DNA from 2 places in the Citrobacter telavivensis genome. Region 1 is predicted to be linked to the other one. Evidence: predicted binding sites of a transcription regulator. Region 1 holds the regulator's gene; the other holds the start of a gene.

The links. The regulator sigma-54, encoded in region 1, starts transcription at its own class of promoters, with help from an activator protein. The targets are predictions, from matches to a motif close to GTTGGCACANNTTTCGCTNT.
Region 2: ACERJC_RS01970 (amino acid ABC transporter substrate-binding protein) is a predicted target of sigma-54. The motif match lies at 4,526-4,545, and genes of this name have one in related genera.

The regions. Positions count from the first base shown of each region.
Region 1 covers NZ_JBGUBF010000008.1:74,119-83,907, reverse strand. Annotated here, with positions in the region: gene mlaE (lipid asymmetry maintenance ABC transporter permease subunit MlaE) at 1-578, opposite strand, end outside; gene mlaF (phospholipid ABC transporter ATP-binding protein MlaF) at 586-1,398, opposite strand; gene ACERJC_RS22130 (calcium/sodium antiporter) at 1,607-2,584, shown strand; gene kdsD (arabinose-5-phosphate isomerase KdsD) at 2,599-3,585, shown strand; gene kdsC (3-deoxy-manno-octulosonate-8-phosphatase KdsC) at 3,606-4,172, shown strand; gene lptC (LPS export ABC transporter periplasmic protein LptC) at 4,169-4,744, shown strand; gene lptA (lipopolysaccharide ABC transporter substrate-binding protein LptA) at 4,713-5,267, shown strand; gene lptB (LPS export ABC transporter ATP-binding protein) at 5,274-5,999, shown strand; gene rpoN (RNA polymerase factor sigma-54) at 6,047-7,480, shown strand; gene hpf (ribosome hibernation promoting factor) at 7,503-7,790, shown strand; gene ptsN (PTS IIA-like nitrogen regulatory protein PtsN) at 7,906-8,397, shown strand; gene rapZ (RNase adapter RapZ) at 8,431-9,285, shown strand; gene npr (PTS phosphocarrier protein NPr) at 9,282-9,554, shown strand; gene yrbL (PhoP regulatory network protein YrbL) at 9,753-9,789, shown strand, end outside.
Region 2 covers NZ_JBGUBF010000001.1:428,206-437,994, forward strand. Annotated here, with positions in the region: gene rihA (pyrimidine-specific ribonucleoside hydrolase RihA) at 1-918, opposite strand, end outside; gene gltL (glutamate/aspartate ABC transporter ATP-binding protein GltL) at 1,035-1,760, opposite strand; gene gltK (glutamate/aspartate ABC transporter permease GltK) at 1,760-2,434, opposite strand; gene gltJ (glutamate/aspartate ABC transporter permease GltJ) at 2,434-3,174, opposite strand; gene ACERJC_RS01970 (amino acid ABC transporter substrate-binding protein) at 3,338-4,246, opposite strand; gene lnt (apolipoprotein N-acyltransferase) at 4,673-6,211, opposite strand; gene corC (CNNM family magnesium/cobalt transport protein CorC) at 6,235-7,113, opposite strand; gene ybeY (rRNA maturation RNase YbeY) at 7,212-7,679, opposite strand; gene ACERJC_RS01990 (PhoH family protein) at 7,676-8,722, opposite strand; gene miaB (tRNA (N6-isopentenyl adenosine(37)-C2)-methylthiotransferase MiaB) at 8,933-9,789, opposite strand, start outside.

The sequences.
Region 1 (9,789 bases):
ACGGCATTCTGCATCGCAGACCAGAAGAAACCGGCGTCAATCCCCTTCCAGCTTACGCCGACCAGAGAACCGCCCCAGATCCCTACGGCCACAAACAAAATCGTCAGCAGCGGCAGCGAAATCACGCCCGCCCAGAAACGCGGGGAGATCACCCGACGCAGTGGGTCAACGGCCATCATTTCCATACTGGAAAGCTGCTCCGTGGCGCGCATCAGGCCAATTTCAGCGGTCAGAGCGGAACCCGCACGACCGGCAAACAACAGCGCGGCGACGACCGGACCGAGTTCACGTAGCAGCGACAGCGCCACTAACATCCCCAGACTGGTTTCCGCACTATAGGTGGTGAGTACCAGATAGCCCTGCAACCCCAGCACCATGCCGATAAACACGCCAGAAACAATAATGATCAGCATCGACAAGACGCCCACATTATAAAGCTGGCGCACCAGCAGCGGCGCGTGTTTACGAAATTCAGGTTTGCCGACCAGCGCATTGAACAACATTAACCCAGCGCGCCCGAACGTTCTGAGGGTTTTAATCCCCTTATGTCCCAGCGTCGCCAGTGCATTTAACAGCATGAGTGGCTTAACTCCCTGTTCCGAGTAAATCAGAGTGATAATCGCCCGCAGGATAGCGGAACGGGACCGGCCCGTCTGCAATGCCATCCAGGAACTGACGTACGCGCGGGTCGTCATTCTCTTGCAGCGCTTGCGCGCTGCCGTGGGCCACAATCTTTTTGTCCGCCATAATATAGGCGTGATCGGCAATGCTCAGAACCTCCGGCACATCGTGAGAGACCACGACGCAGGTCACGCCCAGCGCATTGTTTAATTCTGAAATCAGTTTGACCAGCACGCCCATGGTGATCGGATCCTGACCGACAAACGGTTCATCAAACATGATGAGATCCGGTTCCAGCGCAATGGCGCGCGCTAACGCCGCCCGACGTGCCATCCCTCCGGACAGTTCTGAAGGCATCAGTTTTGCCGCACCGCGCAGACCGACGGCTTCCAGTTTCATCATCACCGTGCTTTTCAATAACGACGGGGGAAGCGTGGTATGTTCGCGTAACGGATATGCCACGTTATCAAACACGTTCATGTCAGTGAACAGCGCCCCTGACTGAAACAGCATACTCATCCGTTTGCGTACCGTGTAGAGGCGCGAGCGAGACATTTCAGGGATGTTCTCACCATCAAACAGGATCTCTCCCTTATCTGGCAGAATTTGTCCGCCGATCAGGCGCAGCAGCGTCGTTTTACCGATCCCCGATGGCCCCATGATCGCGGTGATCTTGCCACGCGGTACGGTCAGAGAGATGTTATCGAAAATGCAGCGATCGCCGCGCGTAAAGCTGACATCGCGCATGTCGACTAAATTCGCCACAGACTGACCCATTGATTCATCCTTCGTGTTGCTTGTTGATCTCAGCATGGCGTGGAATTTAGCCATGAACCCAACATATTTACAGAATATTACCCGCGCTGGTTAGCGAAAGCTGGCATTTGTTTTACTTTTTAGCTGCATAAAGTCAAAATTAAGACTTCGTAACGGTTTCCAGACAATCCCGGTGGACCGGCGAGTATACCTGAAGAAAGGACTTTAGATGCTTTTAGCAACGGCGCTGTTAATTATTGGTTTATTATTGGTCGTCTACGGCGCCGACCGCCTGGTATTTTCCGCGTCAATCCTATGCCGAACCTTCGGGATCCCGCCGCTGATCATTGGTATGACGGTAGTCAGTATAGGCACATCTCTGCCTGAAATTATTGTTTCTGTCGCCGCCTCCCTGCACGGGCAGGTAGATTTAGCCGTTGGCACCGCGCTCGGATCCAACATAACCAACATTTTGTTGATCCTCGGACTTGCCGCGCTGATCCACCCTTTTACCGTGCATTCCGATATTCTACGTCGCGAATTACCGCTAATGTTACTGGTTAGCGTCGTAGCCGGATCCGTACTGTATGACGGACAACTCAGCCGCAGCGATGGTATCTTTCTTTTACTATTAGCCGTGTTATGGCTGTTGTTCATTGTTAAAATCGCCCGTCTCGCTGAGCGTCAGGGCAATGACAGTCTCACGCGGGAGCAGGTTGCTGAATTGCCGCGCGAAGGCGGACTGCCGGTGGCGTTTTTATGGCTGGGCATTGCGCTGATTATCATGCCAATGGCCACCCGAATGGTGGTGGATAACGCCACCGTGATTGCCAATTACTTCGCGATGAGCGAACTGACGATTGGCCTGACGGTAATCGCGATCGGCACCAGCCTGCCTGAACTGGCAACCGCCATCGCGGGCGTGCGCAAAGGTGAGAACGATATCGCGGTGGGTAATATTATCGGCGCGAACATTTTTAACCTCACCATTGTCCTCGGCCTCCCCGCCCTGATTACGCCGGGTGAGGTGAACCCACTGGCGTTCAGCCGTGACTACAGCGTGATGCTGCTGGTGAGCATCATCTTTGCATTACTCTGCTGGCGGCGTCCCCGCCAGTCCGGTCGCGGCGCGGGCGTGCTGTTGACCGGCGGTTTTATCGTATGGCTGGCGATGTTGTATTGGCTGTCGCCGCTTCTCGTTGGATAACTGGAAACAGACATATGTCGCACTTAGCGTTACAACCGGGTTTTGACTTTCAGCAAGCCGGCAAAGAGGTTCTGGCGATTGAACGTGAGGGCCTGGCGGAACTCGATCAGTACATCAACCAGGATTTCACTCTCGCCTGTGAAAAAATGTTCAATTGCACCGGCAAAGTGGTGGTGATGGGCATGGGGAAATCGGGGCATATTGGCCGCAAAATGGCCGCGACCTTTGCCAGCACCGGTACCTCTTCATTCTTCGTCCATCCGGGTGAAGCCGCCCACGGCGATCTGGGGATGGTGACCTCGCAGGATGTGGTGATTGCCATCTCCAACTCTGGAGAATCCAGCGAGATTGCGGCCCTGATTCCGGTCCTTAAGCGACTGCAGGTTCAGCTTATCTGCATCACCGGTCGACCAGAAAGCAGCATGGCACGTGCTGCGGATGTCCATCTGTGTGTTAAAGTACCGCAAGAAGCCTGCCCGCTTGGACTGGCACCAACGAGCAGCACCACCGCCACGTTAGTGATGGGCGATGCGCTGGCGGTGGCGTTATTAAAGGCGCGCGGCTTCACTGCAGAGGATTTTGCCTTGTCGCATCCGGGCGGTGCGCTGGGGCGTAAACTGCTGCTGCGCGTTAACGATATTATGCATACGGGCGATGAGATCCCGCATGTCACCAAAGATGCCAGTCTGCGCGACGCGCTGCTGGAAATCACCCGCAAGAACCTCGGGATGACCGTGATTTGCGATGATGCGATGAAGATCGACGGTATCTTCACCGACGGTGATTTACGTCGCGTCTTTGATATGGGTGTTGACGTACGCCAACTCGGTATTGCCGACGTGATGACGCCAGGGGGCATTCGCGTGCGTCCAGGAATTCTGGCGGTCGATGCCCTGAACTTAATGCAGTCCCGCCATATCACCTCCGTGATGGTTGCCGATGGCGACCAGTTACTCGGTGTGTTACATATGCATGATCTCCTGCGTGCAGGCGTTGTGTAGAAATTCAAGGATAAAGAGAAATGAGCAAAGCAGGTGCGTCGCTTGCGACCTGTTATGGACCCGTCAGCGCGGACGTCATCGCCAAAGCAGAGAATATCCGTCTGCTGATTCTTGATGTCGATGGCGTACTGTCGGATGGCCTGATTTATATGGGCAACAACGGTGAAGAACTGAAAGCTTTCAACGTCCGTGACGGTTACGGGATTCGTTGTGCGCTGACGTCTGATATCGACGTCGCCATCATTACCGGACGAAAAGCTAAACTAGTAGAAGATCGGTGTGCCACACTGGGGATCACGCATCTGTATCAGGGGCAGTCGGACAAGCTGGTCGCCTTTCACAGTCTGCTGGCAAAACTGGCGATTGCGCCGGAAAACGTGGCCTACGTCGGGGATGATCTGATCGACTGGCCAGTGATGGAAAAAATTGGCCTGAGCATTGCCGTTGCGGATGCGCATCCGTTACTGCTTCCGCGCGCGGATTACGTCACCAAAATCGCGGGTGGACGCGGCGCGGTACGCGAAGTCTGTGATTTACTATTACTGGCGCAGGGTAAGCTTGATGAGGCCAAAGGGCAATCGATATGAGTAAAGCCAGACGTTGGGTTATCATTCTACTGTCGTTGGCCGTGCTGGTGCTGATTGGTATTAACCTGGCCGATAAAGACGACACGGCTCAGGTGGTGGTGAATACGAGCGATCCGACCTACAAGAGCGAGCACACGGACACCGTTGTCTACAGTCCGGAAGGCGCACTGAGCTATCGTTTGATCGCCCAACATGTTGAATATTATTCCGATCAGGCCGTTTCGTGGTTCACGCAACCCGTGTTAACGACGTTTGATAAGGACAAGATCCCGACGTGGTCAATCAAGGCTGATAAAGCCAAGCTGACCGAGGATCGAATGCTGTATCTTTATGGTCACGTTGAAGTCAACGCGCTGGTGCCTGACGCTCAACTTCGCAGAATTACCACCGATAACGCGCAGATCAATCTGGTGACGCAGGATGTTACCTCTGAAGACCTTGTCACGTTATACGGAACAACATTTAACTCCAGCGGACTGAAAATGCGCGGCAACTTACGCAGCAAGAACGCCGAGCTGATTGAAAAGGTTAGAACCTCCTATGAAATTCAAAACAAACAAACTCAGCCTTAATCTTGTGCTTGCCAGCTCACTTCTGGCCGCCAGTATTCCGGCGTTCGCCGTCACCGGTGATACCGAACAGCCGATCCACATTGAATCGGACCAGCAGTCTCTGGATATGCAGGGCAACGTCGTGACCTTCACCGGCAATGTCATTGTGACCCAGGGCACCATCAAAATTAACGCCGATAAAGTGGTCGTTACCCGTCCTGGCGGTGAAGAGGGCAAAGAGGTCATTGACGGCTTCGGCAACCCGGCCACCTTCTATCAAATGCAGGACAACGGTAAGCCGGTAAAAGGCCATGCGTCGAAAATGCATTATGAGCTGGCGAAAGATTTTGTCGTGCTCACCGGCAATGCGTACCTGGAACAGCTCGACAGCAACATCACCGGGGACAAAATTACCTATCTGGTGAAAGAGCAGAAAATGCAGGCCTTCAGTGAGAAAGGCAAGCGTGTGACCACTGTTCTGGTTCCGTCGCAGTTGCAGGACAAAAACAAAAACCAGGCCCCGGCTCAGAAGAAGAGTAACTAATTCGCTATGGCAACATTAACTGCAAAGAATCTGGCGAAGGCCTATAAAGGCCGCCGCGTCGTGGAAGATGTCAGCCTGACCGTCAACTCGGGCGAGATTGTCGGTCTGCTTGGGCCAAACGGTGCGGGTAAAACCACCACCTTTTACATGGTCGTCGGTATTGTGCCGCGCGATGCCGGTAACATCATCATTGATGATGAAGACATCAGCCTGCTGCCGCTACACGCCCGCGCACGCCGCGGGATTGGCTATCTGCCACAGGAAGCCTCGATTTTCCGTCGTCTGAGCGTGTTCGACAACCTGATGGCAGTACTGCAAATTCGTGACGATCTCTCTAGCGAACAGCGTGAAGACCGTGCGAACGAGTTGATGGAAGAGTTTCACATTGAGCATCTGCGCGACAACATGGGTCAGTCGCTCTCCGGGGGGGAACGTCGCCGTGTGGAAATCGCCCGCGCGCTGGCCGCCAATCCAAAATTTATCCTGCTGGATGAACCGTTTGCTGGCGTTGACCCCATCTCCGTTATCGATATCAAACGCATTATTGAGCATCTGCGTGACAGCGGCCTCGGCGTGTTGATTACCGACCATAACGTCCGTGAAACGCTGGCCGTGTGTGAGCGAGCCTATATCGTGAGCCAGGGACACCTGATTGCGCACGGTACGCCGACAGAAATCCTGCAGGACGAACACGTTAAGCGCGTATACCTTGGGGAAGACTTCAGACTCTGATAGGGTAGAAGTTTGTGACGTCATAGCGGGAGAAGACGACTCTGAACATGAAGCAAGGTTTGCAACTCAGGCTGAGCCAACAACTGGCGATGACGCCGCAACTACAACAGGCGATTCGTCTGTTGCAGTTGTCCACGCTGGAACTGCAGCAGGAACTCCAGCAGGCGCTGGAAAGTAATCCGCTGCTGGAGCAAACCGATCTTCACGACGAAGTTGATACCCGCGAAACTCAGGACAGTGAATCGCTGGATACCGCCGACGCCCTCGAACAAAAAGAGATGCCGGAAGAGTTACCGCTCGACGCCAGCTGGGATGAAATCTACACCGCCGGGACGCCATCGGGCACCAGCGGTGACTACATCGACGACGAACTGCCCGTTTACCAGGGAGAAACCACACAGACCCTACAGGATTATCTGATGTGGCAGGTAGAACTAACCCCGTTCTCCGATACCGACCGCGCGATCGCCACCTCGATTGTTGATGCCGTTGACGACACTGGCTATCTCACCGTTTCGCTGGACGATATCCTCGAAAGCATGGGCAATGAAGAGGTGGGTCTTGACGAGGTTGAAGCCGTTCTCAAACGTATTCAGCGGTTTGATCCTGTTGGCGTGGCGGCAAAAGATCTGCGCGATTGTCTGCTGATCCAGCTCTCACAGTTCGACAAAGCGACGCCTTTCCTTGAAGAAGCCCGGCAGATCATCAGCGATCATCTCGATCTGCTGGCGAACCACGACTTCCGCACCCTGATGCGCGTCACGCGCCTCAAAGAAGAGGTGCTCAAAGAGGCGGTCAATCTGATTCAGTCGCTCGATCCCCGCCCCGGTCAGTCGATCCAGACCGGTGAGCCAGAATACGTGATCCCGGATGTACTGGTGCGTAAGCATAACGGTCACTGGACGGTCGAGCTCAACGGCGACAGCGTTCCCCGCCTACAGATTAATCAGCACTACGCCGCAATGTGCAGCGGTGGACGCAATGACGCCGACAGCCAGTACATCCGCAGCAATTTGCAGGACGCAAAGTGGTTGATTAAGAGTCTGGAGAGCCGCAACGATACCCTGCTGCGCGTCAGTCGCTGTATCGTTGAACAGCAGCAAGCCTTCTTTGAGCAAGGCGAAGAGTTTATGAAACCGATGGTGCTGGCGGATATCGCCCAGGCCGTTGAGATGCACGAGTCGACCATTTCTCGTGTGACCACGCAGAAGTATCTGCACAGTCCACGCGGCATTTTTGAACTGAAGTATTTTTTCTCCAGCCATGTGAATACCGAGGGGGGTGGCGAAGCTTCCTCCACGGCGATCCGCGCACTGGTGAAGAAGTTGATTGCGGCGGAAAACCCCGCGAAGCCCCTGAGCGACAGCAAGCTAACATCGATATTGTCGGAACAAGGTATCATGGTGGCGCGCCGCACCGTTGCGAAGTACCGAGAGTCTTTATCCATTCCGCCGTCAAACCAGCGCAAACAACTGGTTTGACCCAACCGATAAGGAAGACACTATGCAGCTCAACATCACTGGAAACAACGTCGAGATCACAGAAGCCCTGCGTGACTTTGTGAATACCAAGTTCGCCAAACTCGAACAGTATTTCGACAGGATCAATCAGGTCTATATTGTGTTGAAAGTGGAGAAAGTCACCCACATCTCGGATGCAACACTGCATGTAAACGGTGGCGAAATTCACGCCAGCGCGGAAGGTCAGGATATGTACGCGGCCATTGATGGCCTGATTGATAAGCTGGCAAGACAGCTCACTAAACACAAAGATAAATTGAAACAACACTAATTGTCCGGGCAGTTAGCGGGTGCAGGACGGCCTGTTGTGCAGAACAACAGGCCATTTGTACAGTTAGCGCTCCGAACTTGTCCCGCCGTTGTGGGGCAGGTTCTTAGGTGAAATTATGATAAATAACGATACGTCTCTACAACTGAGCAGTGTACTTAACCAGGAATGTACGCGCAGTGCCGTTCACTGCCAGAGCAAAAAACGCGCGCTGGAAATCATCAGTGAACTGGCGGCAAAACAGCTCAGTTTACCGCCGCAGGTCGTTTTTGAAGCGATCCTGACGCGCGAAAAAATGGGCAGTACCGGCATCGGCAATGGGATCGCCATCCCGCACGGTAAGCTGGAAGAAGATACCCTGCGCGCCGTCGGCGTGTTTGTGCAACTGGAAACGCCAATCGCCTTCGACGCGATTGATAACCAACCCGTTGATCTGCTTTTTGCTCTGCTGGTGCCTGCGGATCAAACCAAAACGCATCTGCATACGTTATCACTGGTGGCTAAGCGTCTGGCGGATAAAACCATCTGCCGTCGGCTGCGCGCCGCACAAAGTGATGAAGAGTTGTATCAAATCATCACTGACACCGAAGGTGGTCAGGATGAAGCGTAACTCCCCTTTTGCCGTGGTGAGGAGAAACAGTACATGGTACTGATGATCGTCAGCGGTCGTTCAGGGTCAGGTAAATCTGTTGCCCTGCGCGCGCTGGAAGATATGGGCTTTTACTGCGTGGATAACCTCCCCGTGGTGCTGTTACCCGATCTGGCTCGTACGCTTGCCGAACGCCAGATTTCGGCAGCGGTCAGCATTGACGTACGCAATATGCCAGAGTCGCCAGAAATTTTTGAGCAAGCAATGAACAACCTGCCCGAGGCGTTCTCGCCGCAGCTGCTGTTTCTTGATGCCGATCGCAACACGTTGATTCGTCGCTATAGCGATACGCGTCGTCTGCACCCCCTCTCCAGCAAAAACCTGTCGCTGGAAAGCGCCATCGATCAGGAAAGCGACCTGCTGGAACCGCTGCGCTCTCGCGCCGACCTGATTGTCGACACCTCAGAAATGTCGGTACATGAACTGGCAGAAATGCTGCGAACTCGCCTGTTGGGTAAACGCGAGCGTGAACTGACCATGGTGTTTGAGTCCTTCGGCTTTAAGCATGGGATCCCCATCGATGCCGATTACGTCTTCGACGTACGCTTCCTGCCGAACCCGCACTGGGACCCGAAACTGCGTCCGATGACCGGTCTCGACAAACCCGTTGCCGCCTTCCTCGACAGGCACACAGAAGTACACAATTTTATCTACCAGACTCGCAGCTATCTTGAGCTATGGTTACCCATGCTGGAGACCAACAACCGTAGCTATCTGACCGTTGCTATCGGTTGTACCGGCGGGAAACACCGTTCGGTGTATATTGCAGAACAGCTGGCAGACTACTTCCGCTCACGCGGTAAAAACGTACAGTCACGCCATCGTACGCTGGAAAAACGCAAAACATGACCGTGAAGCAAATTGTTGAAATTACGAATAAGCTGGGCATGCATGCCCGGCCAGCAATGAAGCTCTTTGAATTAATGCAGGGATTCGATGCGGAAGTCCTGCTACGAAATGATGAAGGCACGGAAGCGGAAGCCAACAGCGTCATCGCTTTGCTGATGCTGGACTCCGCCAAAGGCCGACAAATTGAGATCGAAGCCTCGGGTCCGCAAGAGGTCGAAGCGCTGGCCGCTGTCATCGCCCTTTTCAATTCGGGATTCGACGAAGACTAAGCTTTCACGTCCGACGGATAGCTTCGCAGAAAACGCCACCCGGCGTTTTTTTATTTTTTACCCTCTTAACTGTACAATTCGTGCGCTTTTTCACTTAAGGATTATCTTAAGAAAACCTTAAGACAAGTCGTTTAGGTTTCATTTAACTTGAGTGTTCATACTGGATTATTGTCAGTAAATATTTCCAGGATATCACTCATGATTCGTTTATCAGCAGAGACTCCCCTGGGCACCG
Region 2 (9,789 bases), on a different contig from region 1:
CCGTTCTGCCAGCAGATCAACAAACCCCTGGCGATCCACATCCACCATTACCGTGGCGTTGGGTGCTTTGCCCGTCAGGAAGTAATAGTCCACCACGGTCATCCCCTGGGTATATTTCCCCTGCGTTTCCACGCCAACCCAGCGTTCGACGGTGGTAAACAGTTCGGGTTTTAGCAGCCAGGCGATGGTGCACGGGTCATGTAGCGGCGCGCCGGTGAATCCCCATTTCTCGTCTTTATGATACTCAAGGAAGAAATCGAGTAGCTCCGCAACGATAGTGGAAACCGGGTTGCCAATAGCGCGGAAGCGTTCGGTATCTTCGACGTGAATTTGCGCTTTATGTGTGACGTCCAGGCCAGCCATCACCACCGGAATGCCTGACTGGAAGACGATCTCAGCGGCTTCTGGGTCAACATAGATATTGAATTCGGCGGCAGGCGTCCAGTTGCCGAGCCCCATTGCACCGCCCATGATCACGATGCGAGCGATTTTGTCATGCAGTTCAGGATGGCTGTTCAGCAACAGCGCAACGTTGGTTTGCGGCCCGGTAGAGACGAGGGTGACCGGCTGTGTGCTCTCGCGCAGCGTCTTCGCCATCAGCTCAACGGCGGTACAGGCCTGAGGCGCAAAGGTGGGTTCCGGCAGCGCCGGGCCATCCAGTCCGCTTTCGCCGTGGACGTTATCGGCAATGATTAGCTCGCGCATCAAGGGTTTCACTGCGCCGCCCGCTACCGGAATGTCCGTGCGGTTCAGTAACGTCAGCATCCGTAATACGTTACGCAGCGTTTTATCGGGTGTCTGGTTGCCTGCGGATGAGGTGATGGCTTTAACGTCAAGTTCCGGTGAGGCGAGGGCGAGAACAATTGCGATAGCGTCATCATGACCCGGGTCGCAATCTAATAGAATTGGCAGTGCCATTGTTGCTCCTTATGAATGCTACTTTGCGGCAAGGGTAACGCCGGGATAAAAATGATTCGAGGAGCGAGACAAGAAAGCGTGAAATGGCGCGCATTCTGACATGCGCGCCGGAAAAGTTAATGCAGGATTTTGGCGAGGAAGTCTTTTGCACGTTCGGATTTCGGGTTGGCGAAGAACTCCTCTTTCGGCGAGTCCTCAACGATTTTCCCCTCGTCCATAAAGATCACACGATTCGCCACTTTGCGCGCAAAGCCCATTTCATGGGTCACCACCATCATGGTCATCCCTTCATTGGCCAGTTCAACCATAACGTCCAGTACTTCGTTGATCATTTCCGGATCGAGCGCAGAGGTGGGTTCATCGAACAGCATGGCGATAGGATCCATACATAGCGCGCGGGCTATCGCCACACGCTGCTGCTGGCCGCCGGAAAGTTGGGCCGGATACTTATTGGCATGCGCGGCAAGGCCTACGCGTTCCAACAACTTCTGCGCTTTTTCGCGCGCCGGGGCTTTATCACGCTTCAGCACTTTCACCTGCGCCAGAGTCAGGTTTTCGATAATCGACAGATGCGGGAACAGCTCAAAGTGCTGGAACACCATCCCGACGCGAGAACGTAACTTCGCCAGATCGGTTTTTTTGTCATTGACCATAATGCCGTTTACGGTGATTTCACCTTTTTGTACCGGCTCCAGACCGTTAACGGTTTTGATCAGCGTGGATTTTCCGGAACCCGACGGGCCGCAGACCACCACCACTTCCCCTTTTTTCACTTCCGTGGAGCAGTCGGTCAGCACCTGAAAGTGACCATACCATTTAGAAACATTTTTCAGGGTAATCATTAAACTGTCCTTTTCTTCAAATAGCTGACCAACAACGACGCGCTCAGGCTGATAACAAAGTAGACGGCTCCGGCAAACAGGATCATTTCGACCTGTGTACCATCACGCTCGCCAATAGTAGAAGCGGTACGGAAGAAATCCGCGAGGCTTAAGACGTACACCAGGGAGGTATCCTGGAACAAGACGATGCCCTGTGTAAGCAGCAACGGCACCATCGCGCGAAACGCCTGCGGCAGAATGATGAGCTTCATTGACTGCCAGTGGGTCATGCCCAGCGCCAGCGCCGCGCTTGATTGTCCGCGGGAAATGCTCTGGATACCCGCACGGATAATCTCGGAGTAATAAGCGGCTTCAAACATCGAAAAGGCGACCATCGCCGAAATCAGGCGAATATCGGTTTTCGGTGACAGCCCCAGAACGTCCTGCAGTAATCCCGGTACGATCAGGTAGAACCACAGCAGTACCATCACCAGCGGGATGGAGCGGAATACGTTAACGTACGCTTTAGCAAACCAGGCGACAGGCGCGAAGCTGGAAAGGCGCATGACCGCAAGCAACGTTCCCCAGACAATACCGATGACCACCGCTGTCAGGGTAATCTTCAGCGTGATGAGCAGTCCGTCCAGCAGATACGGCAGGGAAGGGACAATAGAACTCCAGTCGAACTCGTACATTATTTGCCTCCCAGATTGCCAGGCAGGCGGATTTTACGTTCCACCAGACTCATCACCAGCATGATGAAGGCATTAATCAACACGTACGCCACGGTGATGGCGGTAAACGATTCCCAGGCATGCGCCGAGTAATCCAGCAGCTTACCGGCTTGCGCTGCCATATCGACCAGACCGATGGTGGAGGCGATGGCGGAGTTTTTCACCAGGTTCATCATCTCAGAGGTCATCGGCGGGACGATCACGCGATAGGCGTTAGGCAACAGCACGTAGCGATATGCCTGCGGCAGGGTCAGCCCCATCGCCAGTGCCGCGTTTTTCTGGCCGCGCGGCAGTGACTGAATGGCGGCGCGAACCTGTTCGCAGACGCGTGCTGCGGTGAAAAGCCCCAGACAGAGCATGGAAGAGACGAAGAACTGAATGTTGGGATCCAGTTCCGCTTTAAACCACATGCCGAGATCTTCCGGCAGCAGTTCAGGCACGACCAGGTACCAGGTGAAGAACTGGACGATCAGCGGAACGTTGCGGAACAGTTCTACATAAAGGGTGCCGAGCCCGGAAAGGAAGCGATTCGGGACGGTGCGTAAAATGCCGAACAAAGAACCGACCAGGAAGGCAATGATCCAGGCGGTGATGGATAAGGCGACGGTGACCTGAAAGCCGCTCCAGAGCCAGCCGAGATAGGTGGTGTTGCCGAATGGGGCTTGTTGTAAAAAAATACCCCAGTTCCAGTCTATTGACATACATCTACTCCGAAAAAATAAGGGTAGCAGCGCTACCCTCGAAGATTGTTATCCAGCGTACTTCGGTTTTCAGACCTGATGGGGAACGACCATCAGGCCTATAGTCTGTCCGTGCTGTATAGCAATCGAGAGGGCAAGGAGTCCCCGCCCCATTTAGTTTTAATTAGTTAAGTGCTTTATCATTCGGTTCTTTGAACAGCGCCTGCATTTCGTTCGACAGTTCGAAATTCATGTTCAGGTTTTTTGGTGGGATCGGGTTTTTGAACCACTTATCAAACCATTTCGCGGCTTCACCTGAGGTCTGCGCCTGGGCGATGGTGTCATCCATCAGCTTTTTGAATTCAGGATCGTCTTTGCGCAGCATGCAGCCGTAGGCTTCCTGAGACTGTGGTTTGCCGACGATTTCCCAGTTATCTGGTTTCTTCGCCTTCGCACGCTCACCGGCCAGCAGGGCATCATCCATCATAAAGGCAACGGCGCGACCGCTTTCCAGAGTACGGAAAGAGTCACCGTGGTCTTTAGCGCTGATGATACGCATGTCCATTTTTTGTTCGTCGTTCAGCTTGTGCAGCAGAATTTCAGAGGTGGTTCCTGAGGTCACAACAACCGCTTTGCCTTTCAGGTCCGCGAAGTCTTTAATGTCGCCGCCTTTTTTCGCCAGCAGGCGGGTGCCGACGACAAAGATGGTGTCAGAGAAGGCGGCCTGTTTCTGGCGTTCAAGGTTGTTAGTGGTGGAACCGCACTCAAAGTCGAAGGTGCCGTTTTGCAGCAGCGGAATACGGTTCTGAGAGGTAATCGGGATCAGCTTAACCTGCAGATCGGGCTTGTTGAGTTTCTTCTTCACGGCTTCAACGATGGCGTTGGAGTAATCCTGAGAATAACCCACCACTTTCTGCTGATTGTCGTAATAAGAGAACGGCACGGAGGATTCACGGTGACCGACGACGATAACGCCGTTTTTGGCGATCTTGTCGAGCGTGCTGCCTGCGGCTGGCGCTGCGTCTTCCGCGTGTACCAGACCGGCTGACAGTCCCATAACCAGCATTGCTGTGGCTAGCTTACGTAATTGCATATCCAACTCCTTATCGTCTGCGCCGTCGACGCAGTGATACTTATTGTGAGTGTCTGTGTTGTTATCACCTGCAACTTAAGCGTGCAGTGTTTTACCTGTTTGTTAACATTTAGTCTGGCTTAATGTAAAGATTTTGCTGCGTTATTGTTTATTTTTGCGAAGTGCGCCGCACCGTTTAGAGGCAAAAATCTCTCATTGCACCGTTTCGGTGCTACCAGTGAACTGCTTTAGTGCGACTAAGTTGCGCTGAACGTCAAAAACAGGTTTGCCTTGTTTAACAAAGCAATGAGCGTGCCAGAATGGAAGAAGGGAGGGAGAATGGTAGTTTGTAGGCCTGATAAGCGTAGCGCCATCAGGCACGAAGTGGCACAACCGCCGGATGGCGGCGTACCGCCTTATCCGGCCTACATTTGATGGTGCACTGTGTTATCTGCGACGTTGACGCAAACTCATTAACACGGCGGCAAAACCGAACAGCGCGGTAATGAACCACAGCGGCCAGTTGCCGGTTCGGGCGTACGGCGTTAAGCCTGTCGTTGGCGTCACATCGGCGGTCAATACCTGACGGGTAAACTGCGGGATCATCGCCTGAATCTCACCCTGTGGACCAATCACCGCCGTAATACCGTTATTGGTACTGCGCAGCAGCGGTCGCGCCAGTTCCAGGGAACGCATCCGCGCCATCTGGAAGTGCTGCCACGGGCCAATCGACTTACCAAACCAGGCATCGTTGGAGATGGTCAGCAGATAGTCCGTATCCGGGCGGAAGTTATCGCGCACCTGTTCACCCAGGATTATCTCGTAGCAAATCGCGGCGGTCAGCGCTAAACCATGCGCATGCAGCTGCGGTTGAACATACGGACCACGGCTGAACGAGGACATCGGCAGGTCAAAGAACGGCGCTAACGGGCGCAGAATGGATTCCAGCGGCACAAACTCACCAAACGGTACCAGATGGTTTTTGTTGTAGCGGTTGGTTGAGTCATAGCGGTAAGGATTGTCTTTCCCCAGCGTGATAATGGTGTTGTAGGTGTCATAGCGGTTCTGTTTGTTCAGCCGCGCATCGACAATACCGGTAATCAGCGAGCTGTTCTTCGCACGCAGCAAATCGTCCATCATGCCCAGAAAACGCTGCTGGTTGATCTCCAGATCCGGAATAGCGGATTCCGGCCAGATGATCAGCTGCGATTTCCCCATTTCGGGCTGCGTCGCATCCAGATAGGTCTTAAGCGTATTCAGCAAATGACCTTCTTCCCACTTCAACGACTGTGGGATATCACCCTGAACCATCGACACCCGGGTCGTTCTTTCCGGCTCCAGCGTGTACCACTGGATATAGCGCAGCGGGAAGGGGAGTGCGAAAAGGATAACGGCGACCACCAGCGGACGCCAGTTACGGCTGACCAGCGAGAGGACCAGCAGTCCGCTGACCATCATCAGCAGGAAGTTAATGGCTTCGACACCCATTACCGGTGCCAGGCCTTTCAGCGGGCCGTCGATCTGGCTGTAGCCAAACTGCAGCCACGGAAATCCGGTCAGTACCCAGCCACGCAGGAATTCGGTTAGCTGCCAGACCACCGGCGCGGCAATGGCAACCCGCAGCCAGCTGGTTTTCGGCCACAGATGCGCCAGTACGCCGGCAAACAGTCCGGTATACAGAGAAAGATACGCCGCGAGCAGCACGACAAGGAAAACGTTCACCGGGCCTGGCATGCCGCCAAACTGCGCGATACTGACGTAAACCCAGTTGATTCCCGTCCCGAAGAGTCCCAGTCCCCAGAAGTAGCCAATAGCGGCTGACTGGCGCGGGCGACGATTCAGGGTTAATGCCTGCAAGCCCATCAGCGACACAATCGCCGCGGGCCAGATGTCATAAGGAGAAAAAGCCAGCGTTCCGCAGGCGCCGAATAATAACGCCAGCAGCAGGCGAATGCGCTGGCGTTCAATTAATGAGGCAAAAGCCATTGAGTTCTTCTTCCCGTTCGGTGTTATTCGTCCAGTGTTGGCTGGGGGGAGTCATCCGGAATTCTGACGTGAACCTGAATAATACGACGGCTGTCGGCCATTGCCACTTTGAACTGGTAACCATCGATATCAATCGTTTCACCACGTGCGGGCAAGTGACCAAACGCCTGCATCACCAGACCACCGATGGTATCGACCTCTTCGTCACTAAAGCTGGTGCCGAAGGCTTCATTGAAGTCTTCGATCGGCGCGAGCGCGCGAATGGTCCAGGTGTGGCGACTGAGTTGGCGGAAGTCGATATCATCTTCTTCATCGTACTCATCTTCGATTTCACCGACGATAAGCTCCAGGATGTCTTCAATGGTCACCAGACCGGAGACACCACCAAATTCGTCGATGACGATAGCCATATGGTAACGCTGGGAGCGAAACTCTTTGAGCATACGGTCAACGCGTTTGCTCTCCGGGACGACAACGGCCTGGCGTAACACTTTCTCCATGCTGAAGGCATCGGCATCGCTGCGCATAAACGGCAGCAAATCCTTGGCCATCAGAATCCCTTCAATGTGATCTTTGTCCTCGCTTATCACCGGAAAACGCGAGTGGGCAGACTCGATAATGACATCGAGGCATTCGTCCAGCGTCTGGTTGCGTTTCAGGGTAATCATCTGGGAGCGGGGAATCATGATGTCGCGAACGCGCTGGTCCGCAATGTCCATCACCCCTTCGAGCATGTCGCGCGTATCTTCATCGATAAGGTCGTTCTGCCCGGAATCACGGATCAGCGCCAGCAGTTCATCACGGTTTTTCGGTTCACCGTGGAAAAGTTGGCTCAGTAACAGGGAAAAAAATCCCTTCTTGTTGCTTAACGTGTCACTACTGTGTGAATTGTCGTCGCTCATGGCGTCGTATGGGTTCTCTTGTTAGTTAATCTCTTGCTCAGTGCGCGCAAACTCAGCGCACGGCAGCACTGGAAACCACCGGGCATTCGCCCGGTCGCTTATTCCTTCTCGGCAATGTACGGATCCTCATAGCCCAGAGCAAGCATAATCTCTGTCTCGAGGGCTTCCATCTCTTCAGCCTCGTCATCTTCGATATGATCGTAACCCAGCAAATGCAGGCTGCCGTGGACGACCATGTGCGCCCAGTGGGCATCCAGCGGCTTGCCTTGCTCCTGCGCTTCTTGTTCAACGACCTGACGACAGATGACCAAATCGCCGAGCAGCGGTAGTTCAATACCTGGCGGGGCTTCAAACGGGAAAGAGAGCACGTTGGTCGGTTTATCTTTCCCGCGGTAGGTCAGATTGAGATCGTGGCTTTCGGCTTCATCCACCAGGCGAATCGTCACTTCTGATTCTTCCTGAAATTGCGGAATGACCGCATTCAGCCAGGTCTGAAACCGGCTCTCTTCTGGCAAACCGCTGTGGTTCTCACATGCCAGTTGCAAATCAAGGATCACCTGACTCATTTCTGTTCCTGTTCCTGAGCTTCACGCTTGCGCTCTGCAGCAAGCTCAGCTTTACGTTTTTGTTCGGCTTCTTCCCATGCTTCATAGGCGTTAACGATGCGGGCAACCACCGGATGGCGCACGACGTCTTCACTGTGGAAGAAGTTAAAGCTGATTTCTTCGACTTCCGCCAGTACCTCAACGGCATGGCGCAGGCCCGATTTAATGTTGCGCGGCAGGTCAATCTGCGTGACGTCGCCGGTAATTACCGCCTTCGAGTTAAAGCCGATACGAGTCAGGAACATCTTCATCTGTTCGATGGTGGTGTTCTGGCTCTCATCAAGAATGATAAAGGCATCGTTTAGCGTACGGCCGCGCATATAGGCCAGCGGAGCCACTTCAATCACGTTGCGCTCAATCAGCTTTTCGACTTTCTCGAAGCCGAGCATTTCAAACAGCGCGTCATACAGTGGGCGCAGGTACGGATCAACCTTCTGACTCAGATCGCCCGGCAGGAAACCCAGCTTTTCACCCGCTTCGACCGCCGGACGGGTCAGCAGAATACGGCGGATCTCCTGACGCTCCAGCGCATCCACGGCAGCGGCAACGGCGAGGTAGGTTTTCCCCGTACCGGCAGGACCGACGCCAAAGGTGATGTCATGGTCGAGAATGTTGGCGATGTACTGTGCCTGGTTAGGCGTACGCGGTTTAATCACGCCACGCTTGGTTTTGATATTGACCGCTTTGCCGAACTCGGGGACGCTCTCGGCGCTTTGCTCAAGCACGCGTGCTTCTTTAATCGCGAGGTGGATTTGTTCCGGTTCGATATCCTGCGTCTGGCCGCGCATTGGCGCGGTATCGACGTACAGGCTGCGTAAAATATCCGCCGCAGCGGTGATGCAAATCGGGCGACCGGTCAGTTTAAAATGGTTGTCACGGCGGTTAATCTCGATGCCGAGACGGCGTTCCAGCTGTTTAATGTTGTCATCAAACGGGCCGCAAAGGCTCAGCAGACGGGCGTTATCTGCCGGCTCAAGGGTAATTTCGCGAGTGTCTGTGTTCAAACTGTTCCTCTTATGCATAGGGAGCCGGAAGATGAACATTCACCGGCCTGTCAGGAAATTATTCACGCCACGGGGTAAAGGCGCAAGCACTGGTATCAAGATGGGGGCGTAGAGAGGAAATACAAGAGCCTTATCGGGCCTATGAAGCGTCGTGCTCCAGTAGGCCCGATAAGCGCAGCGCCATCGGGAATTTTGACGTTTTGAGCAGAATTAAGGCTGGTAGAATCCAACGCCAATCTCATTTTCTTTACGGGTACGGGCAATCACCGATTCCGGGGTTTCTGCGATGCGCAGCCCCATTTCGTCTTCGGTGCGCACCACTTTCCCGCGCAGTGAGTTGGTCCAGACGTCGGTGATTTCCACATCGACAAATTTACCGATCATCTCCGGTGCGCCTTCGAAGTTCACCACGCGATTATTTTCGGTACGGCCAGACAGCTCCATGATGCTCTTACGCGACGTTCCTTCCACCAGAATACGCTGAACGGTGCCGAGCATGCGACGACTCCAGGCCATCGCCTGCTGGTTAATGCGATCCTGCAAAATATACAGACGCTGCTTCTTCTCTTCTTCCGGCACGTCATCCACCATATCGGCGGCTGGCGTTCCCGGACGTGCAGAGAAGATAAAGCTGTAGCTCATGTCGAAATTGACGTCGGCAATCAGCTTCATGGTCTGCTCGAAGTCCTGGGTAGTCTCACCCGGGAAACCAACAATGAAGTCGGAGCTTATCTGAATGTCTGGACGCGCCGCACGCAGCTTACGGATAATGGCTTTATATTCCAGCGCCGTGTGGGTACGTCCCATCAGGTTCAGCACGCGATCCGAACCGCTCTGTACCGGCAGGTGCAGGAAGCTCACCAGCTCCGGCGTATCGCGATAGACGTCGATGATGTCGTCGGTGAATTCGATCGGATGGCTGGTGGTGAAGCGGATGCGGTCAATGCCATCAATGGCGGCAACCAGACGCAGCAGGTCGGCGAACGAGCCGGTGGTGCCGTCGTAGTTTTGTCCGCGCCAGGCGTTAACGTTCTGGCCGAGCAGATTGACTTCACGCACGCCCTGAG